One region of the Paenibacillus sp. RC21 genome, then DNA from elsewhere that is predicted to be linked to it. Evidence: riboswitches for the same ligand, from Rfam matches in the RefSeq annotation. Region 1 holds a riboswitch; each other region holds the start of a gene.

Evidence for each region. Region 1 has a riboswitch for cobalamin ahead of ABIA61_RS16030 (ABC transporter substrate-binding protein). Riboswitches for the same ligand answer to the same signal wherever they lie in the genome.
Region 2: linked by a shared signal. The riboswitch ahead of ABIA61_RS12500 (ABC transporter substrate-binding protein) and the one ahead of ABIA61_RS16030 (ABC transporter substrate-binding protein) in region 1 are both predicted to bind cobalamin.
Region 3: linked by a shared signal. The riboswitch ahead of cobJ (precorrin-3B C(17)-methyltransferase) and the one ahead of ABIA61_RS16030 (ABC transporter substrate-binding protein) in region 1 are both predicted to bind cobalamin.
Region 4: linked by a shared signal. The riboswitch ahead of metE (5-methyltetrahydropteroyltriglutamate--homocysteine S-methyltransferase) and the one ahead of ABIA61_RS16030 (ABC transporter substrate-binding protein) in region 1 are both predicted to bind cobalamin.

Annotation. Positions count from the first base shown of each region.
Region 1 covers NZ_JBIYCS010000004.1:555,194-558,931, reverse strand. Annotated here, with positions in the region: gene ABIA61_RS16035 (nucleobase:cation symporter-2 family protein) at 1-414, shown strand, start outside; cobalamin riboswitch at 1,121-1,318, shown strand; gene ABIA61_RS16030 (ABC transporter substrate-binding protein) at 1,526-3,109, shown strand; gene nikB (nickel ABC transporter permease) at 3,125-3,738, shown strand, end outside.
Region 2 covers NZ_JBIYCS010000003.1:586,111-589,848, reverse strand. Annotated here, with positions in the region: gene ABIA61_RS12505 (FecCD family ABC transporter permease) at 1-686, opposite strand, end outside; gene ABIA61_RS12500 (ABC transporter substrate-binding protein) at 683-1,687, opposite strand; cobalamin riboswitch at 1,895-2,088, opposite strand; gene ABIA61_RS12495 (histidine phosphatase family protein) at 2,289-3,038, opposite strand; gene cbiB (adenosylcobinamide-phosphate synthase CbiB) at 3,083-3,738, opposite strand, start outside.
Region 3 covers NZ_JBIYCS010000004.1:270,092-273,829, forward strand. Annotated here, with positions in the region: gene ABIA61_RS14785 (sirohydrochlorin chelatase) at 1-258, opposite strand, end outside; gene cobJ (precorrin-3B C(17)-methyltransferase) at 354-2,192, opposite strand; cobalamin riboswitch at 2,507-2,692, opposite strand; gene ABIA61_RS14795 (LOG family protein) at 2,750-3,304, opposite strand; gene ABIA61_RS14800 (uroporphyrinogen-III synthase) at 3,476-3,738, opposite strand, start outside.
Region 4 covers NZ_JBIYCS010000004.1:301,125-304,862, forward strand. Annotated here, with positions in the region: gene ABIA61_RS14925 (anaerobic ribonucleoside triphosphate reductase) at 1-236, shown strand, start outside; gene nrdG (anaerobic ribonucleoside-triphosphate reductase activating protein) at 233-730, shown strand; cobalamin riboswitch at 914-1,109, shown strand; gene metE (5-methyltetrahydropteroyltriglutamate--homocysteine S-methyltransferase) at 1,270-3,588, shown strand; gene ABIA61_RS14940 (DUF6985 domain-containing protein) at 3,645-3,738, opposite strand, start outside.

The DNA.
Region 1 (3,738 bases):
TTAACACGTGTCAAGTCGCGGAACGTTATTTTTGCTGCGGGTGGTATTATGGTTGTTCTTGGTCTGTTGCCCAAACTGGCTGCCTTAACGACAGTGATTCCTAATGCTGTGCTGGGAGGGGCGATGATCGTCATGTTCGGTTCGGTTGCTGCGTCGGGCATGTCTATTTTGTCAGAAGTGGACTTGCGGAAGGAAAGCAATCTGCTGATAGCGGCATGTAGCATTGCGGTGGGCCTCGGCTCTGCCGTGCTGCCCCAAGTGTTTGACCAACTGCCGAGCTTTGCCAAAATGCTGCTGCAAAACGGCATCGTATCCGGCTCGATTACGGCGATTGTCTTGAATATCGTTTTAACGAAAAAACAGGGCGAGTCAGTCGAAGGCGGGACGGTGGCGGAGGTTCCGCAGAAGGTTTGATAATTAGGATTAGATAAAGACCGCCGGAGAGAGGACGTAAGCCTCTTTTTCCGGCTTTTTGGCATAGAGTTATTGATAAAACCCTCTTCCTGTATGAAGATCGGGGTTTGAGATTCTATTAGAAGAATTTGCTAGAGTGGTAGGCGAGGTCATGGTATAATCTACCTTATGGATTTTGAATAGTGGTGGATGTTTTCAGACCACGGCGCAGCTTCCCGAAAGGGGGTGAAGCCGATGGTCAACCTTGTGTCGTGCTACGATGTGTTGCGTTGGATGGTTACGTTACTAAGCCTGGTGTTTAGTATTCGTAAACTTTATCGCTGGCTACGTCGGAAATTTCGGAACAAGCGAAAACCCACCGCTTAATTAGGTTAGGCGCCTAACGGTGGGTTTAGCTAAGCATTTAGCGCGCCGTGGTGATCCACAGCCTTTCAAGTCCTAAGAGTCTTTGCCGTTGGTAGCGGCGAAGACTCTTTTTAGTATACGGACACGGTGGTTATCTCTATACCTAATTTTATCACGTCCATTGCGTACACGCAACGCAAAGCCACAGCCTTGTTTCTCGCTGTATCATTAAAATTTAAATTATTATGCGACATTTGTTGACAAGCCTGTAACAACAAAATAAGATAGTCCTAATTCGTAATATAGAGGAATAAAGGAAGAAAACAGGTGTGAACCGGACTTTCCACCTACAGGGTTTCGCTGAAATCATGTAGATGGCTGTTGTGCGTGTTCACTTAAAAGGGAAGTTCGGTAGATTCCGACACGGACCCGCCACTGTATACAGGCATCAGCAGGGAATTGCTGTAGCTTTCGGAACAGCCACTGGAACTGTGAAGAACCGGGAAGGCCTGAGAGATAAGCCTGAAGTCAGGAGACCTGCCTGTTTTAACATCACTGTCAGACCCACGGGATGCTGGGGAGGTGGTTAGGCGTGCTGCATACGGGAATGTCTGAAACCGATCCGATCCCCCTTGTTTTTAGAGGGTGAAGAGGGTGAGCTTAGGCATTTTATAATGAAAGCATTTCTGACTGCTGATTAAGCGGTCGGGGATGCTTTTTTCGCGTTAGGTATGTATGAGATTACAAGATGAGGGGAGTCAATAGAATGATAAGCAATCGTAAAAAGCGTTCATGGTTTATATGTACAGGGGTGATGCTACTGCTGGCAGTTATGGCTCTTTCGGGATGCTCGACAACTAATAAGACGGCGGATAGCCCCAGCAAGGGCGAGAACACATCCACACAACAGGCTACAGCAGATAAGAAACTGGTGATGGCGTATACGTGGAAACCGTCGGGCGTTGACCCGCACGGAGACAATAGCTGGGATGTCATGCGGTCCGGCGCAGGTGAGACACTTGTCCGTTTGAATGAAAAGCTGGAACCAGTGGCTTGGCTGGCCAAGGAATGGAAGCAGGACAGTCCCACAGTTTGGACGTTCAGCTTGCAGGATAAGGTCACTTTTCATGACGGAAAGAGTATGGACGCGGAAAGTGTGAAGGCTTCCCTGCTGCGCTCCATCGAGAAAAGCCATTTGGCAAAGGATTTGCTAGACGTAAAGTCGATTGATGTAACTGGGCCGCTGTCGTTGAAAATCACGACAAACCAGCCCAATTCAGCGCTGGTGTCCAATCTGGCTGATCCATCGACGATTGTGCTGGATGTAGCGTCTATGAAGGATGAGCAGAGCTACCCTGCGATGACAGGTGCTTTTAAAATTAAAGCGTTCAACAAGGATCAGTCATTGGTCGTAGAGCGTTATGACGAATATTGGGGCGAGAAGGCACGGCTGGCTGAAGCAACGATGAAGTTCATTACGGACGGCAATTCACGCCTGTTGGCGCTGCAATCTGGCGAAGTAGATGTAGCGACTGATATTCCGGTGGATAACGCGGAGGTATTAAAAAAGAACGATAAGCTGCAAGTGCTGTCGGCTCCCTCTTTGCGCACTCATATGATCGTGTATAACATGGAGTCGCCTGTGTTCAAGGATGCCGCGAACCGCAAAGTAGTGGACAGCCTGATACCACGTGCATCCATTGTGAGTGCGATCATGAGAGGCTATGGTACGGAGGCAAGCAGCCCATTCCCGAGCATTCTCTTCTTCGGCAAGGTGGAACGTAAAGCGCTGGACGGAACGGCGGAGCAGTTGTTGACGAAGGATGGTTGGCAAAAGGATGCCCAAGGTACATGGACCAAGCAAGGCAAGCCGTTCGAGGTTACGTTGCTGACCTTCCCTCAGCGTCCAGAGCTTTCGGTCATGGCTGAGGTGATTCAGAGCCAACTGCTGAAAGAGGGCATCCAGGTGAAGATCCGCAAGGTGGAAAATATCGACGAGGCGCTAACCAAAAACGATTGGGATTTTGCCATGTACAGTATGCTGACTGCCCATACGGGGGAGCCGCAATATTTTATGGACATGTTTTATTCCTCTAAAAGCGAGGCCAATGTAAGCCGTTATGGTTCCAAACCGCTGGAGAACCTTCTTGGCAGCTTGAAGCTGGCGAAGGATACAGCACAGCGTAATGCCGTGACATTGCAAGCGCTGGATATCATTAATACCGATTTGCCGCAGTCGTTTATTGTTCACCCTGATAATGTATTTGGGGTGAAAAAAGGGGTTGAGGGCTTTACACCGCATCCGATTGAATATTACTACATTACGGCGCAATCCGATATTGCGGAATAACGGGCTGCGTACCCTATGATTCGTTTTATTCTGGAACGTGTGGCGCAGCTTGTCATCATTGTGTTCGTTGTATCCACGCTGACGTTTGTGCTGATGAGGCTGGCTCCCGGCGACCCTGCTACCATTCTGCTCACTGCGCATAATGTGCCTGCCTCTGAGGAGGCGTTGACGGCGCTGCGGAAGGAGCTGGGCTTGAGCGAGTCGCTTCATATTCAGTATGTAAACTGGCTGCGGGATGTGTTCACAGGGCACTGGGGCACCTCCTATGTATCCAAGGAGTCGGTGCTAACCGAGCTGTGGAACAGACTGCCTGCTACCGTGGAGCTGGCCTCGGCGGGCTTTGCCGTCATGACGTTGCTGACTCTTGGGATGGGGCTGGCTGCCTCGGTAAAATCCAGCGGTTGGCTGGATCGTCTGGGAAGGCTGTTTGCACTGCTCGGATCGTCCATCCCCTCTTTTTGGCTTGGCTTTCTGCTGATTTACCTGTTCTCCGTCCGTTTGGGCTGGCTCCCGTCCATGGGTCGGGAAGATTGGACTCATTTGGTACTGCCAGCGCTGACCCTTGGGGCAGGTTTGGGGGCTGTGCAAGCCCGTGTGCTGCGTGCTCAAATGCTGGAGCTGGGTGACCG
Region 2 (3,738 bases), on a different contig from region 1:
AGAATGTTCAGCACTCGTGCCCGGTTCCACAGAAACACCAGCCCAATGACCACATAAGGTAAAAGAATGCCTGTATACGACCAGCCGCGCAGACTGAGGCTTCCCATTGTCCAGTACAATATTTCATTGACCGTCTCCCTGGACATGGCTGTCAGAAAGGAAACGACCGCACCCAGAAAAGATTGCATCACCACGCCCGATAAAATGAGACTTTGCGTCGGAATTTTGCCGCCTTCCCTCGCCAGCGTCAGCACCATCCACAACGTCAGCATTCCGGTCGTAAACGCCACCAGCGGCAGTGTCCATACGCCTACAAATGAAAATTGAAGCCCCCAATAAATCAGTACCGCTGCCCCTACCGAAGCCCCCGAGGATACCCCCAACGTGTAAGGATCAGCCAGCGGATTGCGCAGCACACCCTGAAATCCGGCTCCCGCCAGCGCAAGCGCTGCGCCTACCAGCATACCCAGTAACACACGCGGCAGTCTGACCTTCAAAATAATCTGCTCTGTGGATGTATTCCAATCCGGTGTAACCGTCTCACCTAACCACGGCAGATGGTTGACCAGAATACCCGTGATTTGGCTGACGGGAAGCTTGGCTGAACCGATGCCGAGACAGAGCAGCAGCGTCAGCAGCAATAAAGCAAGACCTGCCCCTCCAAAGCCAATCAGTCTACGATTCATTTGAAAATTTCAGGATACACGCCCTTGGCCACTTCCTTGAGACCTTCCGTTACACGCGGACCCGGCCGACTGATCAGATTATCATCCACGGCAAACACCCGGTTGAGACGAACAGCCGATATTTGATCCCATCCACTACGGGCTTTGATGATATCGCCCAGTGTCTGGCCTGTTTTGTCGTCCTTGACATTTTTGCTGTATAAAATGACGTCCGGATTGGCCGCAATAATATTTTCCTCACTGATCTGATACCAGCCCTTTTGTGTTGCAGCCACATTTTCGCCGCCCGCCAAAGAAATCAGCTCGTCCATAAACTCGCCCTTGCCGACCGTCCAGCCGGGTGAAAATTCGACGTAGACTCTCAGCTTTTGCCCTTTACCGATATTTTTAACACCGTTTTTCACTTCCGCTACATCGGCTCTCATCTTGTCGGTTACCGCTCTCGCTTCTTTCTGATGATCGGTAATTTTCCCATATAGTTCGATATTAGCCATGACATCTTCAACCGTTTTCGGCTCGGTTTTAAAAATCATAATTCCCATGTCACGCAGCTTGGTTGTCGCCTGCTCACTGAGTGATATCCCTGCAAAAACGACTTCCGGATTCGCAGCAATGATCGCCTCTTCATTCGGCTTCATAATACCGCCCACTTTGGGCTTCTTTGTAGCCGCTTCCGGGTAATCCGAATAGTCCGATACACCGACAATTTCCTTATCCAGTCCGATGGCGAACAGCGCCTCGGTTTCAGCCGGGGAGACGGAAACGATTTTGTCCGGCGCTTTTTTGAACGTAAACTCCTGCCCGGTCGCATCCTTAATGGTCAGCGGGTAGACCGTTTTGCCCGGAGGCTCCTGAGCGGTTGCCGTCTGCCCCGGTTGCTGTGAAGCTTGATCCCCTTTATTTTCAGCGTTCTTTCCGTTAGCTCCACATGCACTCAGCACAACCGCCAAGACCAGAGCCAATAAGCCTGTAGTCCAGACCTTTATTTTATTCCCTGCCATAATTTACACCCCTCCATATAAATTCTTTTAAGAGCGTCACTTGAACATCATCCGATATCTGCTAAATCCAGCCTTCTTTTCCTTTCAAAAAACCCCTGCATCCTCAGATAAGGACACAGGGGTCACGTTAGCGCAGATCGTACGCAGGCGGCAGTTTCTTCCGCATGGACAGTCACTGCGAACACGTCATCCTTTCCTCGAAGGACTATGGTGACAGGCGGACGGGCAGGTATCCTGACTTACAGAAACATGCGACAGCCTGTTGCTCCTTCATATGCTTTATGGCACATAAAGCAGAGCGGGCTGGCATTTTTCCATTTACAGTGGCGGGACCGCGCCGGATTCAAACCGGCTTCCCTTTTAACAGCGCACCGGAAAGAACCCGAGGGTTTCATCCCGCTGCACCGACCTCGTCTGCTGGATATTTGATGTAGTGTTGGTCAAGCCGTTCTTTTACTTGATGATTATAGGTTAAAAAAGACTGGCTTACAACCCAAACCGCCTGTTTACCTGCCCTATGTCTGTGATCATGAGAAGTATAGCGTAGTCAGTTCATCCAGGTTATTCGGGAGTAGCAAATGCGGAGCCAGAGCTATAAACATCATGCCTGCTCCACCAGCCATCCGGTGAACTTATGCCCTGTAGCCAAATCTGGATGTGATTCTGTAGAACGGGTGGCGGTTAAATCTGCAAATGGCTTTTGTGCCAAACTCAACCGAATCGTAATTGCCGCTCCCGGCTTCGGATTCAGGCTCCAAAAATCATGACCCGGTACCAGCATACAAGCCAACTGACGAATCACTCCACCATGCGTGACGACCAGAACAGAAGGTGGAGCATCAGACAAACCTGTTTTCTGAATCTCCATCATTTTACGCCACTCATACAAAGAGTATAGAAATTCACCCAGGCGGTTCACAAAGTCTTTCCAGGACTCTCCACCCGGCGGCGTAACCCGTTGCGGCTCATCAATCCACGCGCGGTACAACGCCACATCCTTGAGCATATCATACGTTTTTCCATCCCATTCCCCAAAATGAAGCTCTCTCAGACGTGGTTCCATGGTGGCAGACCAAGCAGACATATTATCTGGTTTCAGTTCCGATTCTGGCAAAATGATCTGCAAGGTCTGACGACAACGTATCAAGTCACTACAATAGATTCGGGCAAAGGAATGTCTCTGTAATTTTTCCCGCAAAGACTCTAATTCCTGCTCTGCTCCCGGTAGCAAGCCCAGATCGGAGTGCCCCAGGTATCGACGTTCCCTGTTCCATAAGGTTGTGCCGTGACGTACCAGCACAAGCTCCAAATCCCATTGCGGGTGTTCTGTAAAATAATGCTTCAAGGTCATGTCACTTCCTGCTCTATTGCCGGTGTTCGGTGCGTCACGCTTCATCACTGCGTCCACCCCAGTGCATAGCATCCGGCGGACACGAACAGACACAATCCCACGAACATACTGGACACGGCAAACATCAGCCGAATCGTATGTCGGATATCCTCCGGCTCCATCGGTCGCACCAGTTCTCCCATATATGCACGGAAAGAGCGCACGCCATGATATACATTATAGCCCCCGAGACGAATTCCCAACGCACCCGCAACTGCTGATTCTGGAAAGCCACTGTTCGGACTGGGATGCAGCCGCGCATCTCGCCTTACCATACGCCAGCTACGTCCAGCATCATGCCCATAAACCCACGCCGCTACTACCAGCATACCCGCTGTCAGGCGTGCCGGAATGTAATTAGCCACATCATCCAGACGTGCCGAGGCCCAGCCCAAATGCAGATACTTTTCATTTTTGTAGCCAACCATGGAATCGAGGGTATTCACAGCACGATAAGCCAGAGCTAATGGTGCTCCCCCGATCAGGGCATAAAAAAGCGGGGAAATAATTGCGTCCACGATGTTTTCAGCCACCGTTTCGACGGTACCGCGCGCAATCTCAGGCTCATCAAGCCGCTGCGTATCCCGCCCGACGATCATCCCCAGCTCCCGGCGTGCCGCAGACAGGTCACCTGCCTTCAATTCGCGATACACCGCCATTC
Region 3 (3,738 bases), 290 kb from region 1:
ACGATCAATCGCCATCGGAATATCAATTTTGGCATGTCCCGCCGCGAACAGAATAATCGGAACAAGCACGACTCGCGTCGCCCCTTGTTCCACACATGCCTGCACACCCTCAGCAATGCTGGGCCGTGTCAACTCCAAAAAACAGGTTTCCACACACATATCCGGCACACGATCTGCCACCGCCTGTGCAAACTCCAGCAGCTCCCGGTTCCCCTCCGGGTCCCGACTTCCATGTCCAACCAACAATATTGCATTCACTGCTGTATTTTCCTCCTCATCAAAATAGGGATGACCTGCAAGACGCCCTATTTTATCTATATGCTTACATCCATAAAAACAGGCTTTCTAGCCCATTAATCACCACAAACGGCATTCACTTCCACTATTGCAGGCGCATCTTCATGCCGAAAACCCGCTACCACGCCCACACGCTTGAAAAATTTATGAAAACGCTCGTTCGGATGCCCTTTTTCCTTATATTCAGCGATGACGTTCTCAACGATATCCGTAATCTGATCCCCCGGAATGCCCTCTGCCACAGGTTGAGCGGCATGAGCGTTGCGTCCGAATTTTTTGCCGCCGAGGAACAGATCGTATCCTCCCTTGCGGTACACAATCCCGATATCCTCCAGCACCGCTCCATAGCAGGCCATACCGCAGCCGTTCAAAGCAATGCTCGTTTCCTTGGGTGCCTGCAATCCGCCCAGTACAACCTGTAGATGCTCTGCCACAGGCACAGCGTCATCCTTCTCCATATTGCAGAAGTCGCACGCCTTCACCTTAAACACATCGCCAATCGGCATCACGATGAATCGTTCATCCCGCAGCCGCCCTACCAGCTCCTCCGGGTCCGCGCACGGCACGCGCAGCACGATCTGGTGATCCGGCGTGTACTCCAGCTCGCCTTCATCACCCGCTACCTCGGCGAGCAGCGCCATCTGGCGAGCGGTGAACTTCTTGTTTCCCACGCCGGGGGAAACGCCCACCTCAAACAGCGCAGGCTTGCCAAAGCTGCCTGTCGCTGTCCCGGCCGTAGCCACCGCTCCGGCCACGGCTGCCGTTCCAGCGACGCTCACGGCGGGCGCTTGCCCGTTCCAGCGTGCGCTCGCTTCGCCCGGCAGCTTACCGCCCGCAGCGAGGCGGCTCAGCGCCTCCGCTGCCAGCGATGCCGGGACCGCCCCGGCTTGCGCCGCAGGCGCGGCCTGCACGGCAGCCACCGCTTGCGGGCGTGCCTGCGTGGCAACCGCCGCAGCAGCACCGCTCGCGGAAGGCGCGGGCGCGGTCCCGCCAGCACCCGCGGGGGCTGGCACTGCGGGTGCTGCGCCCGCCTGCGACGCATTCAACGCGCGATCCTCTTGCGCGCCCAGCGACCACGGCTCCGCTTCCGTGCGGAGCCGCTGATGCGGCTTCAGCGCCTGCTCGGACGCATCCAGCGTATACTTGCGCTGATACCCGCGCGGCGTCACGATCAGGCCGTCATACACCATTGTCGAGGAATTGCCGATAATGACGGTCGTCAGCATACCGATATCATGGTTCAGCATGTCCTCCAGCGTCGTCACTACGACTTGCTGACGGTCACGGTAAGCACTCTTGACCAACCCGACCGGAGTCTGCGGATCACGGTAGCGCAACAAAATGGACTGCGTCTCAACTATCTGGCGTGTACGCCGACCACTGCGCGGATTGTACAGTGCAATGACAAAATCTGCCGAAGCTGCCGCTTCTACACGTTTCACAATCGTTTCCCAAGGGGTCAAATGGTCACTCAGACTGATCGTGCATGCATCATGCATGACGGGCGCACCCAACAGCGAAGCACAGGACTGAATCGCCGATATTCCCGGCACGACTTCTACCTCAACCCCGTCCTCACGACGCCACCCCTTTTGCATCAGCACTTCGTACACTAACCCGGCCATGCCATATACGCCTGCGTCTCCACTGGAAATGACGGCTACCTTCTTGCCCATCTCCGCCTGTCGAACCGCCTCCTGCGCACGGCTCACTTCCTCTGTCATCCCTGTGCGCACAATCTCCTGTCCGTTCAACAACGGACGGATCAGATCCACATAGGTGTTGTAGCCGATAATGACCTCACTCTCGGCCAGCGCATCCAGCGCCCGTTTGGTGATATGTTCCATATCCCCCGGTCCGAATCCAATCACGAGCAATTTTCCTAATTGGCTCATCGTTATCCTCCTTCTTAAATCTAGGCTATGTTTTCCACACTTCTATCTATTTCACTTGTATATGGACATCCTGTAACTCAAAAAAACCCATCCTGCCCGGATGGGTTTCCTATGTACGCATCGTATCATCAGACGGACACAGCATAAGAAGACACTTCTTGTCTTCCGCCATCGTGTCGTTGCTTTCCATCTGCCTGTTCACGCTTGAAACGCTTCTGCACGTTCAGCTCCACGCAAACCTGTAAGCAACATGGAAAAAGCAGCGTGCGCCTGATTTCCTGATTTCGTACACCCATCCTCTCCGCGAAGGTTAACGGTGCATACAGATCAAGGTAGGTCTCCTGGCTCGGCATCAACAGATTTTTTCGTCTTCCCCGTTTTCTTACGAGTGACGTCTGAAAAAATCCTCTTCCTTACAGTGGCGGGACCGCTCGGGACTTGCACCCGATTCCCTGTTACCCTTCGTTCCATCGCAAAGGCACCTTGTCTGTCCGCTATTTGATTATGGGTCTTATCATAACCTTGGCTCAATCAGTTGCGCAAGCATGAAAAACGCTTTATTTCAAGTTCTCTGCCTTATTTTTTAACATATGCAACAATTCGTCCGGGTCCGCAGAGATACTCAGCAGCGTTGGGTGGTCAACTCCGGTAAATCCCTCGCGCACACTATGACGCACCATTTCCGCCAACGGGTCAAAATATCCGTTCACATTCAGCAGCCCGATGGGCTTGCGATGAATGCCGATTTGCGCCCAGCACAGCACCTCGAATAGCTCCTCAAATGTTCCCAATCCGCCCGGAAGGGCAATGAATGCGTCAGCCTTTTCGCTCATCACCGCTTTGCGTTCATGCATGCTCGCCACCTCAATAAATTCGGTAACTCCCCGGTGAATAATCTCTGCATCGAATAACAGGGTCGGCATAATCCCGGTGACCTGACCGCCCCCTGCCAGCATCGCATCCGCGACCTCGCCCATCAGCCCCTTGCTGGAGCCTCCATAGATCAGACGAACATGATGCCGGGCCATAGCCTCTCCAAGCTTGCCTGCCTCCTGAAGATATACCGATGAATGTCCGGGTCTGGACCCGGCAAATACACAAATGGAATTCATAACGTCTCAGCTCCTGTTCTGGTATCCCGCATCGAGGCTTTTTCATTATATTAAATAAATATTTTCGCTATAACAAAAACTTCTGTCGATGCATTTCCAACAAAAAAAGATAAAGACCCTGTAGGCCCTTATCTTCATTTTACCCTTTATCGCAAGGATATGGGTTAGTTTTCAGTTCACAACTTCAAGACCGCAGCCGTGCACCGAGGCGCTATGCTCAAAATATCTTCCCAGCTCCACCATCATAGCGCCCATTCGTTCCTCCACCGGAAACACAATCCGTTCAATCCCTTCCTCCAAAATGGACTGCGCCGTCACCTTGCCTACCGACACAGCGATCACATCCTGGCGAAAAGCTTCCAGCACGTCTTCCATCTGCTTCTGGTCCCTCGCATATTGAGCCAAAAAGCGGATCTGTGGACCGCTGGTGAACG
Region 4 (3,738 bases), 250 kb from region 1:
AATACGCGCTCCATCAGAACATTGGGTACTTCTCCATCAATCATCCGGTAGACCGCTGCACGGAATGCGGCTACGAGGGCATTATCGGGACAAGCTGTCCCGAATGCGGTGCTGATGAAGAACATACGCATTTTCAGCGCTTGCGCCGGGTAACCGGATATCTGACAGGTGATTATACCGTTCGCTTCAACGCCGCGAAGCAGGCTGAGGTGCGTGACCGGGTGAAGCATCGGTGAATTTGTGCGGCTACATTCCGGAATCTCTGAACGAAGGGCATGGCCTGCGTACCGTCGTATTCATTAGCGGTTGCCGCCATGCCTGCCCCGGCTGCTTCAATCCCTCGTCATGGAGCTTCCGCGCAGGTGAACCGTTCACACTGGAGCGACAGCAGGAAGTCATCCGTGACATCGCAGATAATCCACTGCTGGACGGGTTAACCCTTTGCGGCGGAGACCCTTTTTTCTCGGCATCGGAATGCACGCAGTTTGTGCGCGACTTCCGCGCTGCCTGCCCTGACCGAACCGTGTGGGCCTATACGGGCTTTGACTATGAGGAGCTGCTTACGGATCAGGCCCGCCGGGAGCTGGCGCTGCTGTGCGATGTGATTGTGGACGGTCCTTTTGTAGAACAGCAAAAGGATCTGACCCTTCCCTTCCGGGGCAGCCGCAATCAACGACTGGTGGATGTGAAGGCCAGCATTCAGGCAGGATCTATAGTTACATTAGCCTAAGGCGATGTTATACTCGCATGAGATACTACACCCTAAGACAAATCCTTTCCTTATGGAGAGGGCTTGTCTTTTTTTGCATGTAGTTCATTTTAGATTTAAACAGAGTTTATATTGCGTATCCTGCAAGTTTCACTTATGATGGTGAACAAGTATACGAGTGCATAATTATTCGTCATACCATAATCGCATAGCTTGGAGATAGGTGTCTGTTCTATTCAGTACAGGCTTAAAAGGGAAGCTGGTGCAAGTCCGGCGCGGTCCCGCCACTGTAAACGGGGAATTTTCAGCTGTTGATACACCCACTGGTCCACAGACCGGGAAGGAGCGCTGAAAGTCATGATCCGTAAGTCAGGAGACCTGCCTATTTCAACAACATCGCAAGTACCTACGGGAGATAGGGAGGTGTTAAGAGCAGTCGCCGAATTTTCATTTTTTAAATAACGGAGGCATTCTTTCCCCTACTCATTTTTAACCCCGGGGAGGAATGTCTTTTTTTGTACGCAAAAATAAACTGGCTACCAGCCTGGGAGGAAAAGTACATGTCATTTACCGAATTGCCTGAGTTGTCCGGCTTGATCAGCAGTAACCTGGGATATCCGCGTATCGGAGGAAACCGGGAATGGAAGAAAGCACTGGAACGCTTCTGGAACGGCAGCATGGATGAAAGCGAATTGCATACCGAGATGAAACGATTGCGATTGGAGCATCTGAGCAAGCAGCGCGACAAGGGAATCGATCGAATTCCGGTCGGAGACTTTTCCTATTACGATCACATGCTTGATACATCCGTGATGTTCGGTCTGGTGCCGGAACGGTTCAACTACCGTCCCGATGGGCCTGTTCCTCTGTCCGTCTATTTCGGGATAGCCCGTGGACAAAAGGGTGCCACCGCCAGTGAAATGACCAAATGGCTGAATACCAATTACCACTACATCGTACCGGAATTGGCAAATGCAACTCCGGTGTTCACCGAGAATAAGCCGTTGCAGGCTTATCGTGAAGCGAAACAGGAACTAGGAATTGAAGGTAAACCCGTCATTATCGGTCCTTATTCGTTCGTTGCTCTGTCCAAAGGCTATGACCGTAAGGATTTGGCCGCGATCATACGAAGCTTCCTGCCACTGTACGCCCGCGTCCTGTCTGAGCTGGCTGCGGAAGGCGTTCAGTGGGTGCAGGTAGATGAGCCTGTCTTGACCACCTCATTCCCGACAGAGGATTTGGACATTATTCAGGAGGCCTATGAGGCTCTGGCCCAAGCTGCTCCATCCTTAAATATCGTGCTGCAAACCTACTTTGGCAGTCTGGATCATTATGAGCGCCTGTCCACGCTCCCGGTACAGGGAATAGGTCTTGATTTTGTGCACGATGATGGCGAAAACCTGGAACATGTGCTACGACATGGCTTCCCCGCAGGGAAAACGCTGGCCGCTGGTGTTATTGACGGGCGCAATATATGGCGCTCCGATCTGAACACCGTAGCTGCGCTGCTTGGACAACTGGCAGAGCAAACCACCGCTGCACAGCTCATCGTGCAGCCATCATGCAGTCTGCTGCATGTGCCAGTCAGTCTGGAAGCAGAGCACAAGCTGGACCGAGAGCTGGTGCAAGCGCTGGCCTTTGCCGATGAAAAGCTGGAAGAAATCGCAGCTTTGACCGCTGCGCTTGGCAAACGCGAACCCTCGGCAATTGCCAAGCTTGAGCAGAGTGCGGACGTGGTAGCCCGCTTCAACAGCTCGGCGGCACGAGTACAGACCGCTACCGATATGGCGGATCTACTGGCGAAAGAGCCGCAGTCACGCAGCGTTCCCTTCGCTGAGCGTCGTGTGATCCAGCAGGACAAGCTGAATCTGCCTCCACTGCCTACGACGACGATTGGCAGCTTCCCGCAAACCGCAGAGGTTCGCAAAGCCCGTCTGCACTATCGCAAAGGGGAATGGTCTGCCGAGCAGTATCGGACGTTCATTCAGCAGCAAATCAAGGAATGGATTGATATCCAGGAGGACATTGGCATTGATGTGCTCGTACACGGGGAATTTGAGCGGACAGACATGGTTGAATTTTTTGGCGAAAAGCTGAAAGGCTTTGCCTTTACACAAAACGGGTGGGTGCAGTCCTACGGCTCCCGGTGTGTTAAACCGCCGATTATATACGGAGACGTGTCGTTCGATCAACCCATGACCGTGGAAGAAACGGCCTTCGCCCAATCGTTGACCTCCAAGCCAGTCAAAGGAATGCTGACAGGTCCGGTAACGATTTTGAACTGGTCCTTCGAACGTAATGATATTCCTCGCAGTCAGGTTGCTTTACAGTTAGCACTGGCCCTGCGTGCAGAGGTAGAAGCACTGGAAAAAGCGGGGATTGGCATGATTCAGGTCGATGAACCCGCGATCCGTGAAGGGCTTCCACTGAAAAAAGAACAGCAGCAAGCCTATCTGGCGTGGGCGGTTCAAGCCTTTCTTGTTACAACAGCAACCGTTGAACCCGCCACCCAAATCCATACGCATATGTGCTATTCCGAATTTCAGGATATGATCCAATCCATCTCCGATATGGATGCCGACGTCATTTCTATTGAAACCTCGCGTAGCCACGGAGAACTGATTGTCAGCTTTGAGGATCAGGTGTATGACAAAGGCATCGGTCTGGGCGTATATGATATCCATAGCCCGCGCATTCCCGATGTGTCAGAAATGCTGAGTATGATACAGCGTGCCCTGCGCGTACTGCCTTCTGATTTATTTTGGGTCAATCCAGACTGTGGCCTGAAAACCCGCACCAAGGATGAATCCGTCGCCGCATTACAGCAAATGGTGCTGGCTGCTCAAGCAGCCAGAGATTCGTTGGCTGTATCCAGCTAATTTCTATAACCCTCCCCTTCCCGGCCCTCTTTTTTCCTAAACGCCGGAAGGGGATTCTATTCCAAATCATATAATGTGTATGCCCCTTGAATATGCTCGGGTGTTCCCTGCTTCATATGTACACCCAAGCCATGCTCTCTATCCCAGGAA